Regions from separate parts of the Arcicella lustrica genome, predicted to be linked through region 1. Evidence: riboswitches for the same ligand, from Rfam matches in the RefSeq annotation. Region 1 holds a riboswitch; each other region holds the start of a gene.
What was found. Region 1 has a riboswitch for S-adenosylmethionine ahead of VB798_RS14380 (peroxiredoxin family protein). Riboswitches for the same ligand answer to the same signal wherever they lie in the genome.
Positions count from the first base shown of each region.

Region 2: another riboswitch for S-adenosylmethionine. It lies ahead of VB798_RS04665 (hypothetical protein); the one in region 1 lies ahead of VB798_RS14380 (peroxiredoxin family protein).
Region 3: another riboswitch for S-adenosylmethionine. It lies ahead of VB798_RS08375 (protein-disulfide reductase DsbD domain-containing protein); the one in region 1 lies ahead of VB798_RS14380 (peroxiredoxin family protein).

Region 1 is NZ_JAYGIM010000010.1:241,642-249,809, reverse strand. It holds gene VB798_RS14405 (ATP-binding protein) at 1-261, opposite strand, end outside; gene VB798_RS14400 (SDR family oxidoreductase) at 533-1,303, shown strand; gene VB798_RS14395 (family 78 glycoside hydrolase catalytic domain) at 1,589-4,270, shown strand; gene VB798_RS14390 (carboxymuconolactone decarboxylase family protein) at 4,378-4,818, opposite strand; gene VB798_RS14385 (Crp/Fnr family transcriptional regulator) at 4,928-5,506, opposite strand; SAM riboswitch class I at 5,802-5,898, shown strand; gene VB798_RS14380 (peroxiredoxin family protein) at 6,086-7,366, shown strand; gene VB798_RS14375 (YceI family protein) at 7,395-8,030, shown strand; gene VB798_RS14370 (cytochrome-c peroxidase) at 8,165-8,168, shown strand, end outside.
Region 2 is NZ_JAYGIM010000003.1:298,706-306,873, reverse strand. It holds gene VB798_RS04680 (YfiT family bacillithiol transferase) at 1-469, shown strand, start outside; gene VB798_RS04675 (NupC/NupG family nucleoside CNT transporter) at 638-1,879, shown strand; gene nadB (L-aspartate oxidase) at 1,947-3,533, opposite strand; SAM riboswitch class I at 3,817-3,945, shown strand; gene VB798_RS04665 (hypothetical protein) at 4,055-4,312, shown strand; gene VB798_RS04660 (homoserine O-acetyltransferase family protein) at 4,342-5,442, shown strand; gene VB798_RS04655 (phosphatase PAP2 family protein) at 5,460-6,125, opposite strand; gene VB798_RS04650 (YceD family protein) at 6,241-6,870, shown strand; gene rpmF (50S ribosomal protein L32) at 6,941-7,135, shown strand; gene plsX (phosphate acyltransferase PlsX) at 7,309-8,168, shown strand, end outside.
Region 3 is NZ_JAYGIM010000006.1:109,070-117,237, forward strand. It holds gene VB798_RS08365 (sulfite exporter TauE/SafE family protein) at 1-740, shown strand, start outside; gene VB798_RS08370 (tetratricopeptide repeat protein) at 755-2,227, shown strand; SAM riboswitch class I at 2,315-2,410, shown strand; gene VB798_RS08375 (protein-disulfide reductase DsbD domain-containing protein) at 2,480-2,935, shown strand; gene VB798_RS08380 (cysteine desulfurase family protein) at 3,071-4,261, shown strand; gene VB798_RS08385 (arylsulfatase) at 4,426-5,874, opposite strand; gene VB798_RS08390 (RagB/SusD family nutrient uptake outer membrane protein) at 5,961-7,442, opposite strand; gene VB798_RS08395 (SusC/RagA family TonB-linked outer membrane protein) at 7,467-8,168, opposite strand, start outside.

The DNA of each region.
Region 1 (8,168 bases):
AAAAATATTAGGTAGCCGATGAATTTCATCTAAAATAACAGTTTGATGCTGTAAGTTTTTGAGAAATAATTCAGGGTCAACTGTAAATTTATTCAAATCAGAGGGTATCTCTAAGTCAAAATAGATACTTTCTTTCGGTAGCTCGTTTTGAATAGCTTTAACCAAAGTCGTTTTTCCTACTTGTCTAGGGCCCAATATCGCTGAAACAGGAAAATTATTTACCCTAAAAAGTAATTCTGAACTAAGCTCTCGTTGAATCATAATGATAAAATTTATTCCTGTAAATTTAAAATTATATTTTTAAATTGCAGGAATAAATTTAAGAAAATTGCTAACTGACTACTTAAATTTGTATTGATAGAAAAGACTGTGATTAAATATTTTTGGATAATTTCGTCTCAATCATGACAGATATTATTGAAATGTGCCTTTTCTCTATAAAATTTCAAAGAGAATTGCTTGATTAACTTGAAAAGTATATTGTTTTGTAACATTAACGAGATTATTATAAAGCATTTATAACAAAACAAAAATGAACACGCTCGATTTATTTCGCCTTGATGGCAAAATTGCATTAGTAACAGGTTGTAAAAAAGGAATCGGTAAAGCAATGGCTTTAGCTTTAGCAGAAGCTGGTGCCGATATTATTGGCGTTTCGGCTTCCTTGGAACTCGAAGGTAGCCAAGTAGAAAAAGAAGTAAGTGCATTGGGCAGAAATTTCAAAGCCTATCAATGTGATTTTTCGGATAGAAATGCTCTTTATACTTTTATCAATCAAGTAAAAACGGATTTTCCAGTCATTGATATTTTGGTGAATAATGCAGGTACAATTTTAAGAAATCCTGCTGCAGAACATTCAGATGAATATTGGGATAATGTACTGAGTATTAATTTGGATGCTCAATTTATTCTTACTCGTGAGATTGGTAAAATGATGATAGCCCAAGGTTCAGGTAAAATCGTATTTACGGCTTCTTTATTGACATTCCAAGGCGGAATTAATGTGCCGAGTTATGCGGCAAGTAAAGGTGCTATCGGAAGTTTGGTAAAAGCTTTCGCTAACGAGTGGGCATCAAAAGGTATTAACGTGAATGCCATTGCTCCAGGTTATATTGCTACGGACAATACGGAAGCTTTGCGTGGAGACGAAAATCGTTCAAAAAGTATTTTAGATAGAATTCCTGCTGGACGTTGGGGTGAAACCGAAGATTTTAAAGGAGCAACAGTTTTCCTTTGTTCGGATGCTTCAAAATATGTACAAGGAACAATTTTAACCGTTGATGGCGGTTGGATGGGACGATAATTTCTAACCACTTATATATACTCGAACGCCTCGGAAACGGGGCGTTTTTTGTTTGATTATGATTTTAAGTTCAATCAATTTGTAATAAGCAGGATAGGGTAGTGTAACATGAAATAATGGCGTATTTAAAGGTAAGTACATGAGAGTACTTGTTTTATTCCAAGATATATTTATACTTATTTGATGATGATGTGTGTTGAAGAGTCTTAGTCTTATAGGATTACTTTTAAATATGCTCATTATCAGTGTTTTATAAAATTTATCTTATCCAATTTTCAAATTAACATGAAATTAAAACTATTATTTCTCTTTTGCTTTTTAATGGCAAATACACTGTTTGCTCAGTTAAAGCTCCAAAATCTCAGAACTGAAAACCAACAGAACCCAATTGGTATTGATGCTGAAAAGCCAAGATTTAGCTGGCAACTCGTTTCAGAAAAGAAAAATGTAAAGCAAATTGCTTATGAAATTCAAGTAAAAAATGGCAGAAATGTCATCTGGAATAGTGGCAAAGTAAATGCTGAAACATCTATTTTTAATGCTTACCAAGGAGAAAAACTGCCTTCAAATACACTTATTACTTGGAAAGTAAGAGCTTGGGATAATCAAGGACAAACGTCAGAATGGGCAACTGCCAATTTCCAAACAGCTTTAAATAAAAGCGATTGGAAAGCCAAATGGATAAATTCTGGTTTTGTAAACGACACCGTAAATGGTGTTGTGCCGATGTTTAGAAAGAGTTTTGACACAAAAAAGAAAATCGTCAATGCAACAGCTTTTGTAACGGCAAGAGGTTTGTACGAAATCCAACTGAATGGCAAAAGAGTAGGCGACGCATTCCTGACTCCTGGTTGGACGAGCTACAACAAACATTTGCAATACCAAGCTTATGATGTTACCAATTTGATTACTTCTGGAAAAAATGCCATTGGCGCAACCTTGGGAAGTGGTTGGTACAGAACACGTTTGGCTTGGCTAAAACAGCGAAATATTTATGGAAAAGAAACAGCTTTACTTTTTCAATTGGAATTGACTTACTCGGATGGTTCAAAAGAAAGTATTGTTTCGGATAATTCGTGGAAAGTAACAGAAAGTGATATTCGTTTCGCTGAAATTTATGATGGAGAAGTAATAGATGCTCGTAAAAGAACAGCCAATTGGACAAGTGTGGCATTTAATGATGCTAATTGGAAAAACGCTGTGGAGAAAAATTTCCCTACTGATTATCTTAATGCTTCGGTGAATGAACCCATTAAAAAGCATGAAACGTTTAAACCAGTGAAAGTATTCAAGGCAACGAATGGCGAAACAATTTTAGATTTTGGACAAAATTTGGTGGGTTGGATAACACTTTCAGCACAAGGAAAAGCGGGCGATAAAATTACACTTTCGCATTTTGAAATGATGGATAAATTTGGAAATCCGTACTTTACCAACCTTCGTTCGGCAAAAGCACAGGCAACTTATATTTTGAGTGGTAATGGCAAAGATTTCTTCGAGCCACATTTTACATTTTTTGGTTTTAGATATGTGCGAGTAGAAGGTATGGATGGGAAAGTCAATCCAGAAGATTTTACGGCTTATGCTTTGTATTCAGATATGGAACAAACTGGGAACTTTGAAACCTCAAATCCTTTAGTGAATCAATTACAGAAAAATATTCAGTGGGGACAAAAAGGTAATTTCTTAGATGTTCCGACCGACTGCCCTCAACGAGATGAGCGTTTGGGTTGGACGGGCGACGCCGAAGTATTTTCAAGAACGGCATCTTATAATTTCAATGCGAATCAGTTTTTTGCAAAATGGTTGAAAGATGTCACGGCAGACCAATTTTCAAACGGAGCAGTGCCACACGTAATCCCAAATGTGTTGAATGATGGACCATCGCAAGCGGCTGGTTGGGGCGATGCAGGAATTATCATTCCGTATAACGTTTATGTCGCTTTTGGCGACAAGCAAGTACTTGAAACACAATACGAAACGATGAAGAAAAGCGTGGAGTATATTCATAAAGCTGCTAAAAATGATTTATGGAATACAGGTTTCCAATTTGCCGACTGGCTTTCGTATCGTGTTGACGATTCAAAAGGAATGATTGGAATGAAATCTGCCATTACTGATAACTATTTGGTAGCACAATGTTTTTATGCTTACAGTGTACAGTTGATGATTAACACGGGTAAAATATTAGGACAAACAGAGGATGTGCAAAACTATGAAAAACTATTAGGAAGAGTTAAAAAACAATTCCAAAAAGAATACATGACTGAATCTGGAAAATTGATTTCAGAAACACAAACGGCATATATTTTGGCTTTACAATTTGATATGTTACCTGAAGCTCTTCGTCCGCAAGCGGTTGAAAGATTGGTGAATAATATCAAATCGTATAACTATCACTTAACGACGGGTTTCTTAGGAACGCCTTTCTTGAACCCAGTCTTGAGCCGATTTGATAGAAATGATGTAGCTTATAAATTGCTTTTACAAGATACTTATCCGTCTTGGTTATATCCAATCAAAACGCATGGTGCAACAACAATTTGGGAACGTTGGGATAGCATGAAACCAGACAGTACTTTCCAAGACCCGGGCATGACTTCCTTCAATCACTACGCTTATGGAGCTGTAGGCGACTGGATGTACAGAAACATTGCAGGCATTGATACCAAAGAATTTGATGGTGCGGGTTACAAAGAAATTGTCATCAAACCACAAATAGGAGGGGGGCTGACTTATGCCAAAGGTAGCTTGAAAACTAATTACGGAATTGTTGCTTCTGCTTGGAAAATAGACAGTGGAAAACTGACTTGGGAAGTAGAAATCCCAGCGAATACTACCGCAACGCTGACTTTTCCGACTAAAAAGATAGCTTCCATTATTGAAAATGGCACGAGCCTTAAAGTGAGTCAGGAGGGAAGTTTGGAGTTAGGTTCAGGGAAATATGCTTTTGTAATGGAGCTTTAGGGTTATCTTAAATGTTCAAGAAGCTATTTAAATTTTTCTATTAGCGGGTGAATTAATTCGCCCGCTAATAGAAAAATCAATTTTTATTTTTAAAAATCCTTCCAACATTAATGAGCCACTGGTAGCTGAGTACTAATAGCAATGCGATTCCAAGCGTTAATGGTTACTGCCACCATAATAAGTTGTGCAATGTAACTTTCACTAAAAATGGTTTTTGCTTTTTGATAAGTTTTGTCAGAAAGACCTCCTAAATGGATAAGCGTAATTTCTTCAGCAATTGCCAATACAACCTTCTCCTCTTCGCTGAAAATATCTGTTTCTTTCCAAGCATTTAATAAGAAAATACGTTTGGTAGTTTCTCCATTTTTAATTGCATCTGTCGTGTGTAAATCAATACAAAAAGCACAAGCGTTGATTTGGGATGCTCTTATTTTGATTAATTCTTTATGTGTTTTACTTACTTCTGTTGAAGCCAAATAAGTTTCTAAACCATACATTGCTTTCCAAGCAGCTGGTTGTACATCTTGAATTTTAATTCTCTGTTCCATTTCCTTTGATTGATATTTTGTTGTTTTAAATATTACCTTACAAAGGTCGGTCACAGAATTTCAAAAAAACTTAAGCTGGTTTAAGTAAGCATTTATGGTTTAAATTTAATTAATGTTTCATACTTTTTTTTCTTAATTCACTAAGATACTCAGGGGTAAATCCCAAGAAAGAAGCCAATATTTTCTGCGGAATGCGTTGAATAAATTGAGGATATTTGCTACTAAACAACTGATAAAATGCTTCTTTGGAAAAAGTAAAAATGTGCTTTACTCTCAATAAAGAAGCAGCATAAGCTCTTTGATAGATTTTATTAAAATAGCGTTCCATTTGCGGAAAGTCTTTCAACAATTCTTCTAAAGTATCTCTATCAATCTCCATTACTTCCGTCGTTTCAATGGCTTGAATACTGAATTCTGCTGTTTTTCCACTATGAAAAGCTGTGAGGTCTGTCATCCACCAGCCTTCTATCGCAAACTGTATCGTTTGCTCAATCCCTTTGTCATCACAAAAAAACAAACGCAAGCACCCTCTATCGACAAAATATAATGTTTTGCAAGATTGATTCTCTTGTAGCAAACAGGCTTTTTTTTCATAAACACGAGGCTTAAAATAAGTTAATATTTGAGTAATATCAGTCTCTGAGATTGAAATTTGTTGTGCTATATGCTTTCCTAAAAATGCTGACATTGGCTTATTACTTGGTTTTACAGAAAAAAGAGATATTGGAAATGTTATAAAAATATTAGTAGTCTTGGAAAAGTAAAGATTTTCTTTCAAGATTATAAATACAAAATAAAGTATTTTATTGCTCTTCCAACTGGTGCAAGTACTCGCACTTGCCATCATTATGATGCCTTGAATGACTCTAATTAAACCTTTTTCTTAGTCACAAATCTCCAAGAAAATTATTTTTTTGAGTTTTTTTACTCAAACATTTGTTTTTCTAAAATTAAATTAATTAACTTTGCCTATAGAATTAATAGATTTATAAAGAACGAAGCGAGAGACTAGGCTCAATGACCTTCTGGCAACCTGTTAGCCACCAACAAGGTGCCCCAACCTAATTCTAAGGATAAATCGTACATACAATCAATTTTTTTACGATGATGCTTGATTAAGCATTGATGGGAATTGCGTTTTTGCTATTTCACCTTCAATACTGTATCAATTAATAAGTATTTATTTATAGTGTAATCAAAATTACGATTGTATAATATACTTAATCTATAAACTTAATAGAATAATAAAAACAACCGACTGAATCAAATGAAAACTAAAAACCAATTACTATCAATCGCTTATTTAGCTGTAGGCTCATTGACTTTCAACGCTGCAAATGCACAAAATAAATTTATCAAAGAAGGGGTTTGGCGTGGTGAATTTAAAGTGAATGAAGTACAAGTTCCTTTTAATTTCGAGGTAAAAGGAAAGGATGCTGAACACGCAACTTTCACGTTAATCAATGGCTCAAGAAGGGACGATTTTCATGTACAGCAAATCGCAAAAGATTCAGTATTTATCAAAATGAATACTTATGATGCTGCACTAGTCGCAAAAGTGAATGATGATGGAACGCTGTCGGGTGTGTACAAAAGTCTTGTTCCTAATTTCAAAGGAAATTTCCTTCCCTTTGTGGCTGAATATGGTAAAACCTATCGTTTTGTAGAACCAGCCAAAGAGATTCAATCGAACCATAACTTATCAGGAAAGTGGGCAATTAAAATTTTAAGTAAAGAGCCAGTAGCGGATCAAATAGCTGTTTTTGAGCAAAAAGGCAATAAACTCAAAGGCGTATTTTTGAAAGTAACTGGCGACACTCGTGAATTGGAAGGAATTGTTCAAGGCGATGAATTTACGTTGACGGGCTTTTCTGGGCCAAGTCCTTGGTTAATTCGTGGAAAAATAAATCCTGATAAAAGTATCAAGGGAGAAGTCGGTTTAGGCATTTATAACAATGTAAAATTTGAAGGCGTAAAAGATAAAAAAGCAGAACTGCCAGATCCGTATGCATTGACTTTCTTGAAAGAAGGCTATGAAAAACTTGATTTTACTTTACCAGATTTAAACGGTAAGCAGGTTTCATTAAGTGATGATAAATACAAAGGCAAAGTAGTAATTGTTGAAATAATTGGCACTTGGTGCCCGAACTGTACAGACCAAACACAGTTTTTATCGCCTTGGTATAAAGCCAATAAAGCTCGTGGTGTTGAAGCCATCGCTGTTGGTTTTGAACAAAAAGACGATTTAGCTTATGCAAAATACACTTTAGGAAAACTGAAAGAAAAGTATGACATCCAATACGATATTTTATTTGGAGGTATTGCAGATAAAAAAGTGGCTTCAGAAAAATTTGTAGCCCTCAATAAAATGATAGCTTTTCCTACGACTATCATCATCGGCAGAGACGGAAAAGTAAAACAAATCCATACGGGTTATACGGGTGAAGTAACAGGAAAATACTTCAAACAATATGTTAAAAAATGGAACAAAGAATTAGATAAACTCATTGCAGAACCTGTTCCAAGTACAGAAGTAGCTTTAAAATAAAATCAATCTTCATTTAAATAATTTAATCATGAAAAAAATCACGCTTATCCTAACGAGTGTATTGGCTTTAGCAATTGGTGCAAAAGCAAACGACAAAAATAAAGGGAACGATACTGTTTATACAGTTGATAGTCAATCAAGTAAACTTGTCTGGACAGGAAAGAAAGTAACAGGAGAACATACAGGAAATATTTCCTTGAGTACTGGAAGTTTAGTAACAGCCAACAATAAACTAAAAAGTGGCACTTTTGAAATTGACTTAACGTCGCTAACAGTAACCGATTTGACTGACAAAGATTATAATGCCAAATTGGTTGGACACTTAAAAGCGGATGATTTTTTTAGTGTAGAAAAATTCCCTAAAGCAAAATTTGTAACTACTTCTGTTGTACCGAAAGGAGGTGAGAATTATGAAATTTCAGGAAAACTTACCATCAAAGGCATTACTAATGAGGTGAAGTTTCCAGCTACTGTAAAAGTAGAAAAAAACAAAACGACGGCTCAAGCGAAAATTTTGGTTGACCGCACCAAGTATGATATTAAGTTTCGTTCAAAAAACTTTTTTGAGAACCTTGGCGACAAAGCAATCGACAATGATTTTGAATTAGCCGTTAATTTGGTAGCTCAAACAGGAACAGCCGCAGCAAAAGCTACAGGTAAATAAGTATGAGATTCACTATTTTAAGGGCAGATAAATAGTGAATCTGTAAATACTTATGAAATTTAGAGGTACAAAAATCTTTGAGCTTTTGTACCTCTAAACTTCCAACGCTTCTTTTTATATTTAAATGAATTACGATGA
Region 2 (8,168 bases), on a different contig from region 1:
TTTATTGAAATCTTGGATTGAGGATATTGAAGCGTTACCTACTTTATTAAAAAAAGCGGTTGATGGTTTGAGCGAAGAACAATTGGAATTGCCTTATCGCCCTGAAGGTTGGACACTGAGACAAACTGTAAATCATGTAGCAGATTCACATATAAATGCCTATTGTCGTTTTAAATTAGCATTGACAGAGGATACTCCAACCATTAGACCTTATGAAGAACAATTTTGGGCAGAATTAGAAGATGGAAAAAATGGACCTATCGAATGGTCGTTGACTTTATTAGAAGTACTTCATAAGCGATGGATTGTATTATTAAAGTCGATGACAGAAGAACAATTTGAAAGAACATTTGTTCATCCTGCTACGCAACAAGCCAATTCACTTCGAATAGTTACCGGGATGTATTCTTGGCATGGCAGACATCACACCGCACATATTACTGAATTAAGAAAGCGTTTAGGAATTTAATTGTAGGTTTTATATGGATGAAGACACATATTTCAATCTTGTAAAAATACAAAATCAAATGTTAAGTATCTTTTAGTTTTTTGCAAGTATCGCCTTTCGTCTTTTTTCCCTTATCTTTAACTTTTCATTCAACAATCACATAAAAGATTTGGTATTAACACTTTGTACATGGAACGTTTCACAGGACTTATTGGAATTGTATTAATTTTAGGAATTGCCTATTTGATGTCGAATAATAGAAAAGCAATCAATTACCGCACCGTCGGTGTTGGTTTGGCTTTACAGTTTGGTTTGGCAGTTTTTATTTTACGAACTGATATAGGAAAAACACTCTTTACAAAGTTAGGAGAGATGGTAAATCAGTTACTTGAAAAAGCTGATAAAGGTGCAGAATTTGTTTTTAGTTCTTTGGTTCAACCAGAATTGATGACAAAAGCGTTTGGTCCAGGACATGATTTTGTGTTCTTTTTCAAAGTAATTCCTACTATTGTATTTGTAGCTGTGTTGGTAAATATTCTTTACCATCTTGGTATTATGCAAAGAATCATTGCCGTTTTGGCAAAAGGTATGCACTGGCTAATGGGAGTAAGTGGGGCAGAGGCGCTTTCAAATGCGGCTTCGGCTTTTGTTGGACAAGTAGAGGCTCAGATTATGATTAAACCTTATTTAAAAGGAATGACAAAGTCTGAATTATTGGCTTCGATGACGGGAAGTTTTGCCTGTATTGCTGGGGGCGTAATGGCTACTTATATCAAATTAGGAGTACCTGCTTCGTACCTTTTGGCGGCAAGTATTATGGCTGCTCCGGGTGCTTTGGTTATTTCTAAAATCGTTTACCCAGAAACGGAAAGGTCTGAAACACAGGGGTTTGTTCAGCTTGAAATCAAAAAAGTACATTCTAATTTAGTAGATGCTATTGCTTCTGGTGCTTCTGAAGGATTAAAAGTTGGTTTTAATGTAATTGCAATGTTGATTGGTTTCATCGCTCTGATTGCTTTAATTGATTCAATTTTATGGCATATTGGGTTCTACGTTTTCGGAATGCCAAACCTTAGTATGAACTTCCTTTTAGGAAATGTTTTCTCTGTTTTTGCATGGGCAATGGGTGTACCTGCTAAAGATACTCAAGTTGCGGGTGCTTTGATGGGGACTAAAATGGTTGTAAACGAATTTGTTGCTTATTTAGACTTAGTGAAAGTAAAAGAAACACTTGATGCTAAAACATTGGCTATTACAAGTTTTGCTTTGTGCGGATTTGCTAACTTTAGTTCGGTAGCAATTCAAATTGGTGGTATTGGTGAGTTAGCTCCTGAACGCAGAACAGATTTAGCAAAATTAGGTTTCAAAGCTTTGATTTGTGGTACTTTAGCAAGTTATTTGTCTGCAACTTTAGCGGGATTACTTCTCTAAGAATATGATTATTACATAAAAAAAGCCTGACGAAGTTACAGCGTCAGGCTTTTTTGTATAAGTATGATTAATTTTTAATGTTATCAAGATTATAATGTAAGCCTCGGTTTTCTTTACGAGCTCTAGCATCTTTAATAACCAAATAAGCTACATTAATCATATTTCTAAGCTCATTGATTTGAACAGAAATTTTTGATTGTCTATAAAGTTCTTCGTGCTCTATATAAATCAATTCCAAGCGGTCGTAAGCTCTTTTTAATCGTCGGTCAGTTCTTACGATACCCACATAATTACTCATGATAGATTCTAATTCCCTAGCCATTTCTGTTACCAAAACTAGTTCTTCTGGATGCGTCGTTCCTTCATCGTTCCAATCTGGAATATTGTTTGGAATGATGTTTTCTTCAAAGGTTTCAATAGATTTCAAAAAAGCTCTATGCGCATAAACAATGGCTTCAAGTAAAGAATTTGATGCCAAACGATTAGCGCCGTGCAATCCTGTTGAAGAACATTCTCCAGCGGCAAACAAGAAATTAATATTCGTCTGCGAATACTCATTTACTTTGATTCCACCGCACAAATAATGTTGTGCAGGAACTACTGGAATCATATCTTTTTCAGTAATTTCCAAACCAAGATTTTCTTTGCAATACTCATAAATCATAGGGAAATGATGTTTGAAATCCTCACTGTCTAAATGACGAGTATCCAAGTAAACATGGTCAACTCCATTCTTTTTCATTTCAGAGTCAATCGCTCTGGCAACAATATCTCTAGGTGCAAGCGAAAGACGTTCGTCATATTTTTCCATGAAAGTAGTTTCATCAATATTTTTCAGAATACCACCATGCCCACGTAAAGCTTCAGAAATTAAAAAAGAAGGTTTTTTGCCAGGTTGATACAAAGAAGTAGGATGAAACTGAATGAATTCCATTCCTTCAACTAAACCCTTGGCACGATATGCCATAGCGATACCATCGCCCGTTGCAATCGTAGGATTCGTCGTGCTTTGATAAACCTGACCAATTCCTCCTGTTGCCAAAAGGGTTGTTTTGGCTAAAAAAGTTTCAGTTTTTCCGGTAAAAGTATTTAGGATATAAGCGCCAAAGCATTTTTTATCAGGCGTATCTTTCGTTACTTTTTCGCCTAAATGGTGTTGCGTAATTAAGTCGATAGCAAAGTAATGCGTGAAGAAATCAACACTTTTGAAAGACTTTACTTTTTCTAAAAGTGCTCTTTCAATTTCATTTCCTGTTGAATCTTTATGATGTAAAATTCTTTGGTCAGAATGTCCGCCTTCTTTCACTAAATCATAAGTGCCATCATTCTTTTTATCGAAATTAGTGCCATAAGAAATCAGTTCTTTTAAGCGTTCAGGAGCTTCGGTTACAACAATTTCAACGGCTCTTTTATCAGACATAAAATCACCTGCCACCATCGTATCATTGATATGTTTTTCAAACGAATCATCATCTTTCCAAACAGTAGCAATACCCCCTTGGGCATATTTTGTATTACTTTCTTCTTCAACAGTTTTGGTAAGAATCGCTATTTTAACATCTTGACCTTTTTCTTCAAAATAAGAAGCAATTTTTGCTGTATAAGAAAGCCCTGCAATGCCTGAGCCGATAACTAAAAAGTCGTATTGGGGCATAATGATGAAAAACGGCTTGCCGCCCGCATTTTATAAGTTAATGTACAATTTTAATGTCACGAATAAGCAAAGTTATTTTAAAAACTCCTTTATTTATACTTTGGCTTGGAAATTATCTGTATAAATCAAACTATCAAAGCTTAATGAATACTTTGAATTTGGCTTTTGAAAGAAGATTCTTCAACGAGAATCATCAAAAAATTTGCATTTCCCAGCATTGAGGTTTTACTTTGCATCATCAAGTCAATTTTCTTCCGAGGTTTTCAGCCTCATCGGAGTAATTGATTTATAAAGAAGAAGGGAGAGAATAGGCTCTATGAACTTCTGGCAACCTACCGCTCGTAAAGGCAAGGTGCTAATTCCTACCTAAAATAGATAGCTGATTATTGGGCTTTTTTAGGAAATATAAACCAATTACGATTACTCTCCCAGTCATTTTTCATGCTGTAAAGTATTCGTCAGGTTTACGATTTATTTTCGTTTATCGTCATGATTTTTTCATGACCAAATTTGTCAGCTTTATGTCAAAATTTATTAAACTTACAACGGGCAATTATCTAATTGTTCATGGTTTCGACGCCAGCAATAAGGAAATTGTTGAAGAAGTAACTGTGCCACAGAAAATGGTGAAAATTGTCGCTATCGAACGTATTCAATCTATTTCTGAGAAATATATTTTGGTTACAGGCTCGCATGGTAGATTGATGTATTGGGAATATGAAGAGAATTTCGAGGACTTGCAAAAGCAATTATTAAATAACGAGCTTTTGATTGCTTAAAATAAAGGTTTCACCCAAAAAGAGTATTGGTGCTCATTTTTTATCCATTGAATAATCTTTTTAAATATAACAAAGCCTTCGCATTAGAAGCGGGAGGAGTTTTACCAGAAATTGAACTAGCGTATCAATCTTTGGGTAAGATGAACGAAGACTGCTCTAATGTAGTTTGGGTTTGTCATGCCTTTACGGGTAGCCAAGATGTGGAAGATTGGTGGCAAGGTTTGGTAGGAAGAGGTAAACTTTTCGACCCTGATAAGCAATTTATCATTTGTGTGAATGTTTTGGGTTCGCATTATGGAAGTACTGGTCCGCTTTCTATCAATCCAAATACTGGCGAACCTTATTATCATACTTTTCCATTTATTACCATTAGAGACATTGTGAATTCATTCGATTTACTTCGTGAACATCTCGGAATTAATCGAATTAGAACTTGTATAGGTGGTTCTTTAGGTGGACAACAATGTGTAGAATGGGCAATTTCTCAACCTGATTTGATTGAAAACCTGATTTTAATTGCGACTAATGCTCAACATTCACCTTGGGGAATTGCTTTTAATGAATCACAAAGGATGTCGATTGAAGTTGACCCTACTTGGAAAGAAAGTAATCCACAAGCTGGAATTGAAGGCATGAAAGCTGCTCGTGCTACTGCTTTGATTTCATACAGAAACTATGAAACCTATGGCGTAACGCAAGCAAGAAACGACGAGCCTTTGGGCAAAGTACATCGTGCAACGAGTTATCAGCGTTATCAAGGTGAAAAGTTAGCGCAGCGTTTTAATGCTTATTCTTATTTTGTACTTTCACAAGTGATGGATTCGCAAGATGTGGGGCGTGGCAGAGGTGGTGCAATTCAGGCACTTTCGCAGATTAAAGCAAAAACTTTGGTAATGGGAATTAAGTCGGATGCACTTTTCCCAATTAATGAACAAGCATTTCTAGCGAAACACATCCCTGGGGCTACTTTTCAAGCCTTAGATTCTTTATATGGTCACGATGGCTTTTTGATAGAAAGCCAATTAATTACTAAAGCCATTAAACTTTGGCAAAAATTTGTGAAGTTGGATGTCAATCCAATGTATGATTTTTTCAAGAAATTGGAAAATAAAAACTTAGCAATTCATTAATCGAAAATCCTGAATCATTACTGGTTCAGGATTTTTTTTTGACTGAGTAATTTCCGTTTATGCCACTCTTTCGGATTATTTTCTAACATCCTGTTGATTAAGATATAAACCACAAGGCTACTGAAAGTACCAATTACCGAGCCCGCCAAAACATCTTCAGGAAAATGCTGAAATAAATAACATCTTGAATAACCAGCCAAACAAGCCAGCAATAGGAAGAGTAAAGACCATTTTTTGTTGTAAAGGAAGATTGTCAGCAAAGTAAAAATCGCAAAGGCTGTAGTGGTATGCCCTGATGGGAAACTCAAATGAATATTAATTTGCAAACCTTCTACAAAATGCCAGTTGACATGCTTATCTGCAAAAAAACTAAGCGGACGAAGTGTATCAAAACTCAGCTTTAATGATGATGAAAGTAATGAACTTAATGCCAGCGATGCGGTTAACATTAAAGCTTTATCATAACTAATAAATAAGTAAACTAAAATAATAGTAACAAAAAACCAACCTTCTCCTAATTGTGTTGCCCCTTGAAAAAAGTAATCTGCCCACAAACTATTGCGTTGATTAATAAATACCATTTGCTCGAATTTGCTGTGCATTAATACCCAAATCAGCACCAAAAGCCAAACAATTGCATACAAGCTAAAGTAAAAAAGGTTGTTTTTAATAATTTGTTTCATAGAACAAAGGTCGCTAGCGAAAAGATATTTGCCAATAAGTACTTGTAATATTTTGTTCAATACTTGTCATTGTAAAAAATAGTCCCTAATTTTGCAGTCTTTTCGATGAAACCAAGTGAAAAAGAGCATATTAAATACATTTAAGATTGACATCTTCCGCCTTGAAAACAAGCATTATGTGCATGAATTTGAAGGAGGAGATGATTTCTTTGCGGCATTAGAGCAAGATTTAATCGAAAAAGGGCATTTCAAAGCAACTGTTACCTTAGATAAATCGGAAGTAATGATACAATTATTGTATCATATTGTAGGTTCTGTAGAACTAACTTGTGATCGTAGTTTAGATACTTTTGATTTTCCTGTAGATATTACTCAGAAAATGATATTAAAGTTTTCTGACCATACAGAAGAGATTTCAGATGAATTGATGCTTATTGATAGAAACACACAGTATATCAATGTAGCCCAAGATATTTATGAATTCATTGGCTTACAAATACCAATGAAAAAGCTTCATCCCCGTTTTCAAGTTGAAGAACAAACATTTTTATCAGATTTTGATGAAGATGATGATTCAGACGAAGACTTTGAAGATTTAGTTTGGGAAGATGATGACGAAGGTGAAATTGTTTATTCTACTTCAACCGCAGATTCAGAAGATGATGACGATGAAGAGCAGGCAAACGAAGATGAACCAGAAATTGACCCACGTTGGGCAATTTTAAAGAAATTGAACAATAATTAATGATTTGCTTCCATACATGCAAATCACATTTTTAAATAAATAAAGAATCATAAAATAAAGAAATAAGCAAATGGCACATCCTAAACGCAGACACTCGACAACTCGTAGAGATAAAAGACGTTCACACGATTTTGGAACTCCAAAAACAATCACTACAGATCCAACAACTGGTGAAATTCACTTACGTCACCGTGCTCACGTATTTGAAGGAAACTTGTTTTACAAAGGTAAAATGGTTGTAGAAGGTTATGCTGTTCAAGCATAATTAGTTGATTTTGGCAAATGTCTATCACATAATGTGCTGAATATCAATATTCAAGCTAAGATTTGATAAAAAACTATCAGTTTTCAAAACTATTTTCAAACAAAAACGCTGTTTCACACTTCATAAAATGTTATTTTTGTCATTCTGTTAATGAATAACAAAATAATAATTGAATGAAGATAGGGATTGATGCAATGGGTGGAGATTTCGCCCCAAAAGCTATCGTTGAAGGAATAGTATTGGCAGCTCAAGAATTACCTGCTGACGTAACCATCATTTTGATTGGGCAAACGGCAGTAATTCAGCAGATTATTGATAACCAAAATTTTAAGGGTTCTAACATTGAAATTGTGGAAGCTAATGAAACAATAGAAATGGGTGAACATCCTGTAAGAGCATTACAGTCTAAACCCAATTCCAGTATCGGAGTTGGGTTTAAACTTTTAAAGACAGGAGTAATTGATGTCTTTGCTTCTGCTGGCAACACAGGAGCAATGATGGTTGGCTCTTTATTTTCTATCAAAACGATAGAAGGTATCCAACGTCCTCCGATTGCTGGTTTTGCTCCTCAAATTGATGGTAGCCTTGCGGTGATTCTTGACATTGGTGCGAATGCCGATGTAAAACCTGAAATGTTAGCACAATTTGGTATTTTAGGTTCAATCTATGCAAAAGCTACAATGGGTATTGAATCTCCAAGAGTTGCTTTAATGAATATTGGAGAAGAACCAGAAAAAGGTTCAGTCATCGTTCAGCAAGCCTATAAATTACTCCAAGAAGAAAGAAAAATCAATTTCGTTGGGAACATCGAAGGGAAAGATTTCTTCAAAGCCAAAGCAGATGTTATTGTAACGGATGGCTTTACGGGTAATATTCTCTTGAAAATGGGAGAATCTTTGTACGGAATCTTGTCTGAAAGAGGCGTTAAAGACGACTTCATAGACCAAACAAATTATGAAGCCGTAGGAGGCAGTCCGATTATTGGCGTAAACGGAAACGTTGTTATCGCCCATGGTTCTTCGTCGGCACTTGC
Region 3 (8,168 bases), on a different contig from region 1:
TACTTGCTCAATTGGTCGATGGTTCTTTAGGAATGGCTTATGGCATTACTTCAACTTCTTTTCTTTTGGGTATTGGAGTACCACCAGCTTTGAGCAGTACAAGTGTTCACGTTTCTGAAATGTTTACAACAGGAGCGTCAGCTATTTCGCATTACCAATTCAAAAATATCAATAAAAAACTATTCAGAGCTTTGCTTTGGGGCGTAGTTGGTTCTGTGGCTGGTGCTTATTTACTTTCTGAAATTATTGATGGAAATTTCATCAAACCATATATTTCATTGTACATGTTGATACTTGGTTTTGTGATTTTGAAGAAAGCATTTCAGAAAAATATCGCTAAACGCAAAACCAAAAGAGTAGGAATTTTAGCGATTTTCGGAGGATTTATGGATGCCATCGGTGGCGGTGGCTGGGGACCAATCGTTACTTCATCTTTATTAGGTCAAGGCAGAAACCCTCGTTATGCCATTGGTTCAGTGAATGCGGCTGAGTTTTTAATTACGCTTTCAAGTGGATTGACTTTCTTATTTTTTGAAGGCGTTAATTCTTGGCAAATTATTTTAGGTTTAGTAGTTGGTGGAATTATTGCCGCTCCTTTTGGTGCAATTTTAATCAATAAAGTACCAAGAGGACCATTGATGTTTATCGTTGGTTCAGTCGTGATTTTCTTAAGTTTCAGGACTTTATGGACAATAATTCCTGATTTGTACTTATTTATTTCGAAAGTGATTATTCATTAGTAAAGGCTAAAATTATGAAAAAATGGAACCTCATATTAATCGTACTTTTCTGGTTTTCAAATAATTCACTTGCGAATGATTTTGAATTTACACCTAATCTACAAAACGCTTACAGCGAATTATGTAAACTAAAGGTACAACACGCCAAACAATTGTTAGCCAAAGAACCTGCCAATAATGGTATCAGAATTTGGTTGGAAGATTTTGCAGACATGATTGTACTTTTTGCTAGTGAAGATGAAAAAGAATATGAGCGTTTGGCAGAAAATGAAGATAAGCGATTAGATTTAATTGAAGACTTAGACGAAAACTCGCCTTACAATAAATTTGTTCAAGCAGAAATAAAACTTCATTGGGCTTTAGTAAAAATGAAATTAGGACACGAAACCAAAGGAGGTTTTGATGCGATTTCAGCCTATAAATTGTTGGAAGAAAATCGTAAAAAATTTCCCAATTTCACAGCGAACTATAAGAATTTAGGCGTTTTTCATGTCATGATTGGTTCAGTTCCTGAAAATTATCGTTGGGTTACAAAACTCTTGGGATTAAAAGGAAATATTCAACAAGGCTTGAAAGAATTGAATATTGCCATCAATGATAAAATCGTCGGTAAAGAAGCCAAGTTTTATCAATTGTTTATACAGTCGAATGTACTGACTTTGAATGATGATGAACGTCAAGAAATAACACAATTTGTAAACAACAATCCTGATAATTTGGCGATTAGCTTTTTGGCGACTTCTATTTTAATGAGGGATAATAAAAGTGAAATCGCACAGAAAATTTTGCAGACAAGAGCAAGTGGTTCAGGATATTTAGCAATGCCGATTTTCGATTTGTATCAAGCTGAAATTTTATTCAACAAAGGCAATTATCCGCAGGCTATTCAGTATTATCAAAATTATTTGAAAAATTTCCGAGGACATAGTTTTTTGAAAGATGTAAATTTTAAATTGTTCTTGGCGAACTGGCTGACGAATAATCCAGATAAAGCTTTGAATCATTTGGCAAAAATTCCGAATGTTGGGAAAAAGCTTTCTGAAACAGATATTATTGCGCAAAATTTTTATGAACAGTTTCAGAAAACAAAGATTTATCCGAATAAAAATCTTGTGAAAGCGAACTATGCTTTTGAAGGAGGACATTATGCAGAAGCATTAGAATTTTTAGATAATCTTGATGAAAACTCTTTTACGGCACAATTAGATAAAGCAAATTTTAATTTCAGAAAAGCCAGAATTTTACAAAAATTAAATGCTCAGAATCAAGCAATTCCTTATTTTGAGCGTGCTATGGCACTTTGTGCAGGCCAGAATTGCCATTTTGGAGCGAGTTCTTCTTTACAATTAGGATATATTTATCAGCAAAAGAATGATAAATTAAAAGCTAGAATGTCTTTCGAAAAAGCCATTGCCTATAAAAAACATGAGTATAAAAATTCTATTGATAACAAAGCGCAAGCAGCGTTAACCGAAATGGGAATTTGATATATAATTTGAAAAATTGAAGAAATAAATTCCTAAAATATTTGGATTACTCATTATAAAAATAGAACTTTGTCTATCGAATAAATAGATTTATAAAGAACGAAGGGAGAGATAAGGCTCAACGAACTTCTGGCAACCTGTTACCACCAACAAGGTGCCCCAACCTTATTCTAATGATAAATCAGAAGAAATCAAATTACACATTTTGTTTAATCAAGGAATAGCACTTGCTATTCCACAATCTAATACATCATGAGACGTATATTTATTATCGTTGTATTAATTTTGTCGTTTGTATCGGCAAAAGCCCAGCAAGTAAATCAGATTGCTAATTGGAAATATACTTATTCAAATCCTAATTTTAAAGTAGGAGATGAAGTAGAATTGATTTTTACGGCGAATATAGAAAAAGGTTGGTCATTGTACTCTAATGACTTCAAAGCGGATATTGGTCCTCAACCAACTACTTTTTGGTTTGCAGAAAATGGTTCTTTTGAATATGACGGAAAAATTACGCCAGTTGCTCCCTTAAAGAAGCTAGATAAAAACTGGGGATTTGAAGTAACCTACTTTAAAGACAAAGCGGAATTCAGAACAAGAGTAAGAATTGTTGAACATGCCTTAGATATTTTCGGAGGGATAAAAGGACAATTTTGTAATGATAAAAAAGGAGTCTGCATTCCATTTGAACAGAAATTTCAGTTTTAGGAATTAGTTAATTTAGTTTATATCATTCATTTACATTTCATCAATAAATACAGATTACAGTGAAAGGAAAAAACCTTTTAAACCTATTGACTTGAAAATTGAACCTTCAACAATCTAAACAACATAAAAAACACCATGGAGATTTATTGTGATAACGCTGCGACAACTTCCTTAGATTTGGAAGTATTAGATACGATGATTCCGTATTTGACTAATCATTTCGGAAATCCATCATCTAGCCACGCTATTGGAAGAAAAGCCAGAGAGGCCGTAGAAGAGGCTCGTCATAAAATTGCGAAGCTTTTAAACGCTTCTGAAAATGATATTTTCTTTACTTCTGGTGCAACAGAGGCAAATAATTTGGCAATTTCTGGTGCAATTAAAACTTATGAAGTCAGAAATGTTATCACAAGTAGATTAGAACATAAAGCCGTTTTACAAACATTAGGGCAGTATAGTCAGCATAATGATTTAGAAATTGATTTTGTAAGACTTGATAATAGAGGCAATGTAGATTTTGAGCAATTTGAATGGCTTTTGAAAAATAATCAGCAAACACTCGTGAGTTTGATGCACGGCAATAATGAAATTGGGAATCTGACAGACATAAAAAAAATTGGAGAAATCTGTAAAAAATACGATGCTATTTTTCATAGTGATACCACACAGACTATCGGGAAACATAGATTTGATGTCACAAAACTTTATATTGATTACATCGTTGGTTCGTCGCATAAATTTCATGGTCCTAAAGGGGTTGGGTTTATTTACATCAATAAATACAGAAAAATTCAACCACATATTTACGGCGGTGCTCAAGAGAGAGGAACAAGAGGTGGAACCGAAAACGTGGCTGGTATTGTAGGAATGGCAAAAGCCTTGGAAATTGCTTACAGAAATTTAGAAGAGTACGAAAATTATGTGGCTTTCTTGAAATCAAAGATGATTACGGCCTTGCATGATTTGTTTGGAGATGAAATTTCATTTAACGGAGAAAGTGATTCTACTACCGATAGCTTACCCAATATTTTAAACGTTGCTTTCCCGAATTTAAAGAAAGGTGGAGTATTGGTAAATCGTTTAGATGCACTTGGAATAGCGGTTTCTGGAGGAAGTGCTTGTTCTAATTTAACGAATAATGGTTCACATGTTTTAAAAACGTTGAATCGTAATCTTGATAAAGACAGCGTTCGTTTTTCATTTTGTAAATATAACACACCAGCTGAAATCGACTTGATTATAAAAGCTATTGTGGATATTTACGAGCAAGATATTTTCGTAAGAAAGTCAGTTCAAAATAAATCAGCGCAATTAATTTATGCTTAATTTTTGATTTTGCATGGTTCTTTTAGATAAAATTAGTATCTTTGTCTATCGAATAAATAGGATATAATATTAATATTTAAGCGACAGCTTTGTCAAATCTTTCAGGAAAGTCGGTGGTTGACTCTCTTTAGTTTTGGCGGGCTGTCGCTTAAATTTTTACAAACCTACTTATTCTGACTTACAAACGGAAATAAAGTAGATTCTACATGTGATGAATTCATCAATCCTTCCAACTCCTTTGCTTTTTCAGGAAATTGCTTGGCAATATTTTTACTTTCAGCTGGATCTTTTGCTAAATCATATAATTCTACTTCATTCTTAGGATTTACAGAAGCATTCAATTTTACGGCTTTCCAATTGCCTTGTCGTACCGCTTGAACCCCACCATTTTCATGAAATTCCCAATAAAGATATGCGTGTTTTGCTTGTGATTTATTACCTTTTAAAGTTGGGACAAATGAAAGTCCATCAGTATTTTTAGGCGCTTTTACACCAGCTAATTCAGCGAAAGTGGGTAGAATATCCCAAAAAGCACCAATATGATTATTCTGTGAGTTGGGTTTTATGACGTTCGTCCAACGAGCGATGAATGGTTCACGAATTCCACCTTCATACAAATCTCGTTTTACGCCTCTGAAACCACCGCCACTGTTAAAGAAAACAGGGTCAGCACCACCTTCTTTATGTGGACCGTTGTCACTCGTGAAAATCACCAAAGTATTTTTATCTAAACCTTCTTGCTTTAATTTTTCAAGAATTTGACCGACATATAAATCAAGTCGGCTAACCATAGCTGCAAAAGTAGCATGTGGATATTCTTGCGAAGTATAACCGCCTTTTGTGGCTTTTACACCATAATCATTTCCCTTATATGGCTTTTCATTGAACTGTTTTTTATAATATTCCAAGATGCTATCGTTAGGAACAAGTAATTCAGCATGTGGTAGAATATAAGGTAAGAATAAGAAAAACGGTTTGTCTTTTACTCTGTTATCAACAAACTCTAATGCCTTTTTTTGAATAATATCTGGGGCATATTCTTTATTTTCAATCAAATTTTTATTAGTTTCCAACACAACTTTTTGTCCGTTTTGCCATAAATGATTTGGGTAATAACGGTGTGCTAACGTTTGGCAATTATAACCAAAGAATTGATCAAAACCCTGTTTGTTAGGATCTCCTTCCGAACCAACTGGTCCTAAACCCCATTTACCAAAAGCACCAGTTTGATAACCCGCTTTTTGAAGTATTTCAGCCACAGTGCGCACAGAATCAGCAATTGGTTCTTGTCCTTCTGGGTCAACACCTTTGTTGCCACGGATATAAGTATGACCCGTATGTTGCCCTGTTAATAGCGAAGAACGTGATGGCGCACAAACACTTGTTCCCGCATAAAATTGCGTAAAACGAATACCTTGCTTGGCTAATTTATCAATATTGGGAGTTTTGATAAGTTTTTGTCCGTTGATTGCGATGTCGCCATAACCCAAATCATCCGCTAAAATGAAGATGATATTCGGGCGAGTATCATTTGATTTTTGTTTATTTTTTTGTGCCAATAAAGTAACTGCTTGTGTGAACAGCAAGGCGACAGCTAATATGATTTTTTGCATGATGATGCTATTTTTTAATTACCTATAAAACAAAAACATACGTAGCAAACAGAATTACTACGTATGTTCTTAAAGACAAGAAATGTTTAATTATACCCAGGGTTTTGTTGATACAGCCCTACTTTTGTTCCTATTTCAGTGGCAGGCACTGGATAAATCAAAAAGTCGGATGTTACGGCATTGATTGTTAGAATTCCATCATTTTTTATCCAAGAATTCATTTTAGTAACAGCATTTCCAGAACGAACTAAATCATTCCAACGGGTGCCTTCTCCTAAAAATTCTTTGCGTCTTTCTTCCAATAAAGTATCAAAAGTAACGTTCGAAATACTTGGTAGTCCTGCACGATTTCTTACTTGATTCACCAAAGCATCTACTTCTGTTTGTGTGCCTTTTGCTCCTTTTAAAATGGCTTCTGCTTTCAACAAAAGAATATCTGCATAACGTAAAACGATAAAATTGATAGACCAATCTCTTCCATTTGTACCTCTTTTTGCCACATCAATATATTTCTTGATAAAAGGCTGAGAGTAAGATAATTGTATATTGAAAGCATTTCTTACATCCGACGCATTCGTTAAGTACAAAGCTTTAAGTTCTTTAGAAATATTAAAGTTACTTGCACCATAACCATTACCATAAGCATTTGAAATTCCTTGTCCCGTCCAAAATGCTACTGGAGCGAGATGACTTGGAAAACCAGCACCATTCGAAGAACTCATAAACTGTACATCAAAAATTACTTCTTTATTATTTTCGTTGTCATAAGCAAAAACCGAAGAATAATTTGGTAATAATTGATATTGATTACTCGCAATTACTTCATTAAAAAGCGTAAGTGCTTTATCGTATTCGTTGCTATTTAAGCCTGCACCTTCAATATTATACGTTGTTCCTGAGCGAGTTAAATAAACTAAACCTAATAAACCTTTTGCCGCATTGTTTGTAGCACGACCAATATTAACACCTGTGTAAGATGCAGGAAGATTTTGTACCGCAAATTCTAAATCTGCAATAATCAATTTATAAATATCTGCTACAGCACTTCTAGGTACAGATTCTACTTCTGCGGCTGTTAAAGGTTTTTCAACCAAAGGCACTTTTCCGAAAGTACGCACTAATTGGAAGTAATAGAAAGCTCTCAGAAAACGTGTTTCGGCTGTAAATCTTGAACGTAAAGTAGCATCTGTAATAATACTTCCTTTGGTTTCTAATGCCTGTAAAACTGAATTGGCATTGAAAATTCCATTGAAATTATCATTCCAAGCACTAGCAATAAAACCTGTTGTGGTAATATTTGGAGAGAAATCGTTGATTCCTTGCCAGTCACGGTTACCATCGTGTAATACATTTAGGTTATCGCTACGCATTTCACCTAACCAAAGTACTTGACTTGGATAAGAAGTTAATTTACTATAAACACCATTGACGGCTTGTGTAAAATCATTGGTATTTGTATAAAAACTTTCTGCTGTGGTACTTGAAACTGGTTTCTGGTCGAGCTGATCTTCGCAGGAAGTAAGCCCCAAGATGACAGCGCTAAGTGCTATATAAATTGTTTTTTTCATGACTATAAAACGTAATTACGTGAATTAAAAAGTAAGATTAATACCTACAGAAGCAGTTTTGCTCAATGGCATTGCACCGTAATCACCCGGAATCGGATAACTCCCATTGCCACTTACATTGGTATTTTGGGCTTCTGGGTTTACGCCACCACGGTAATTATCGTGGTTGAACCAGTTTTGTAAAGCCACATAAACACGAGCAGAAGAGAAAACGCCAGATTTTGCTAAATCTCTGAGGTTATAACCGAAAGTAATATTTTGAATACGGATAAAATCAGTTGAATAAACCCAGTCGGATGTTACTTGTGGAACGGTATAAGTACTTGCTAGTTTTCCACGAGGAGCATCATAATTTTGATTTTCTGGTGTCCATCTTTCTCTCCAAATTCCTAAAATATTAGCGGTTGTACTTCCGCTGAAATCAATGGCACGACCAAAATATGAAAGAATTGAACCGCCAACTTGTCCATATACTTGTACGCTCAAATCAAAGTTTTTGTATTTGAAATTGTTAGTGACACCCCAAGTATATTTTGGATTGGGTTGTCCATAAACTACTCGGTCGTTTGCATTAATTACGCCATCACCATTTGCATCAAAATACTTTGTATCACCAACGGTTTGGTTTCTGATTTTAGCAACTTTCGGGTCGTCCAAATCAGCTTGCGTTAAGACTCCAATTGATTTTGTTACATAATAACTAAACATTGGTAAACCCGGCTGTAA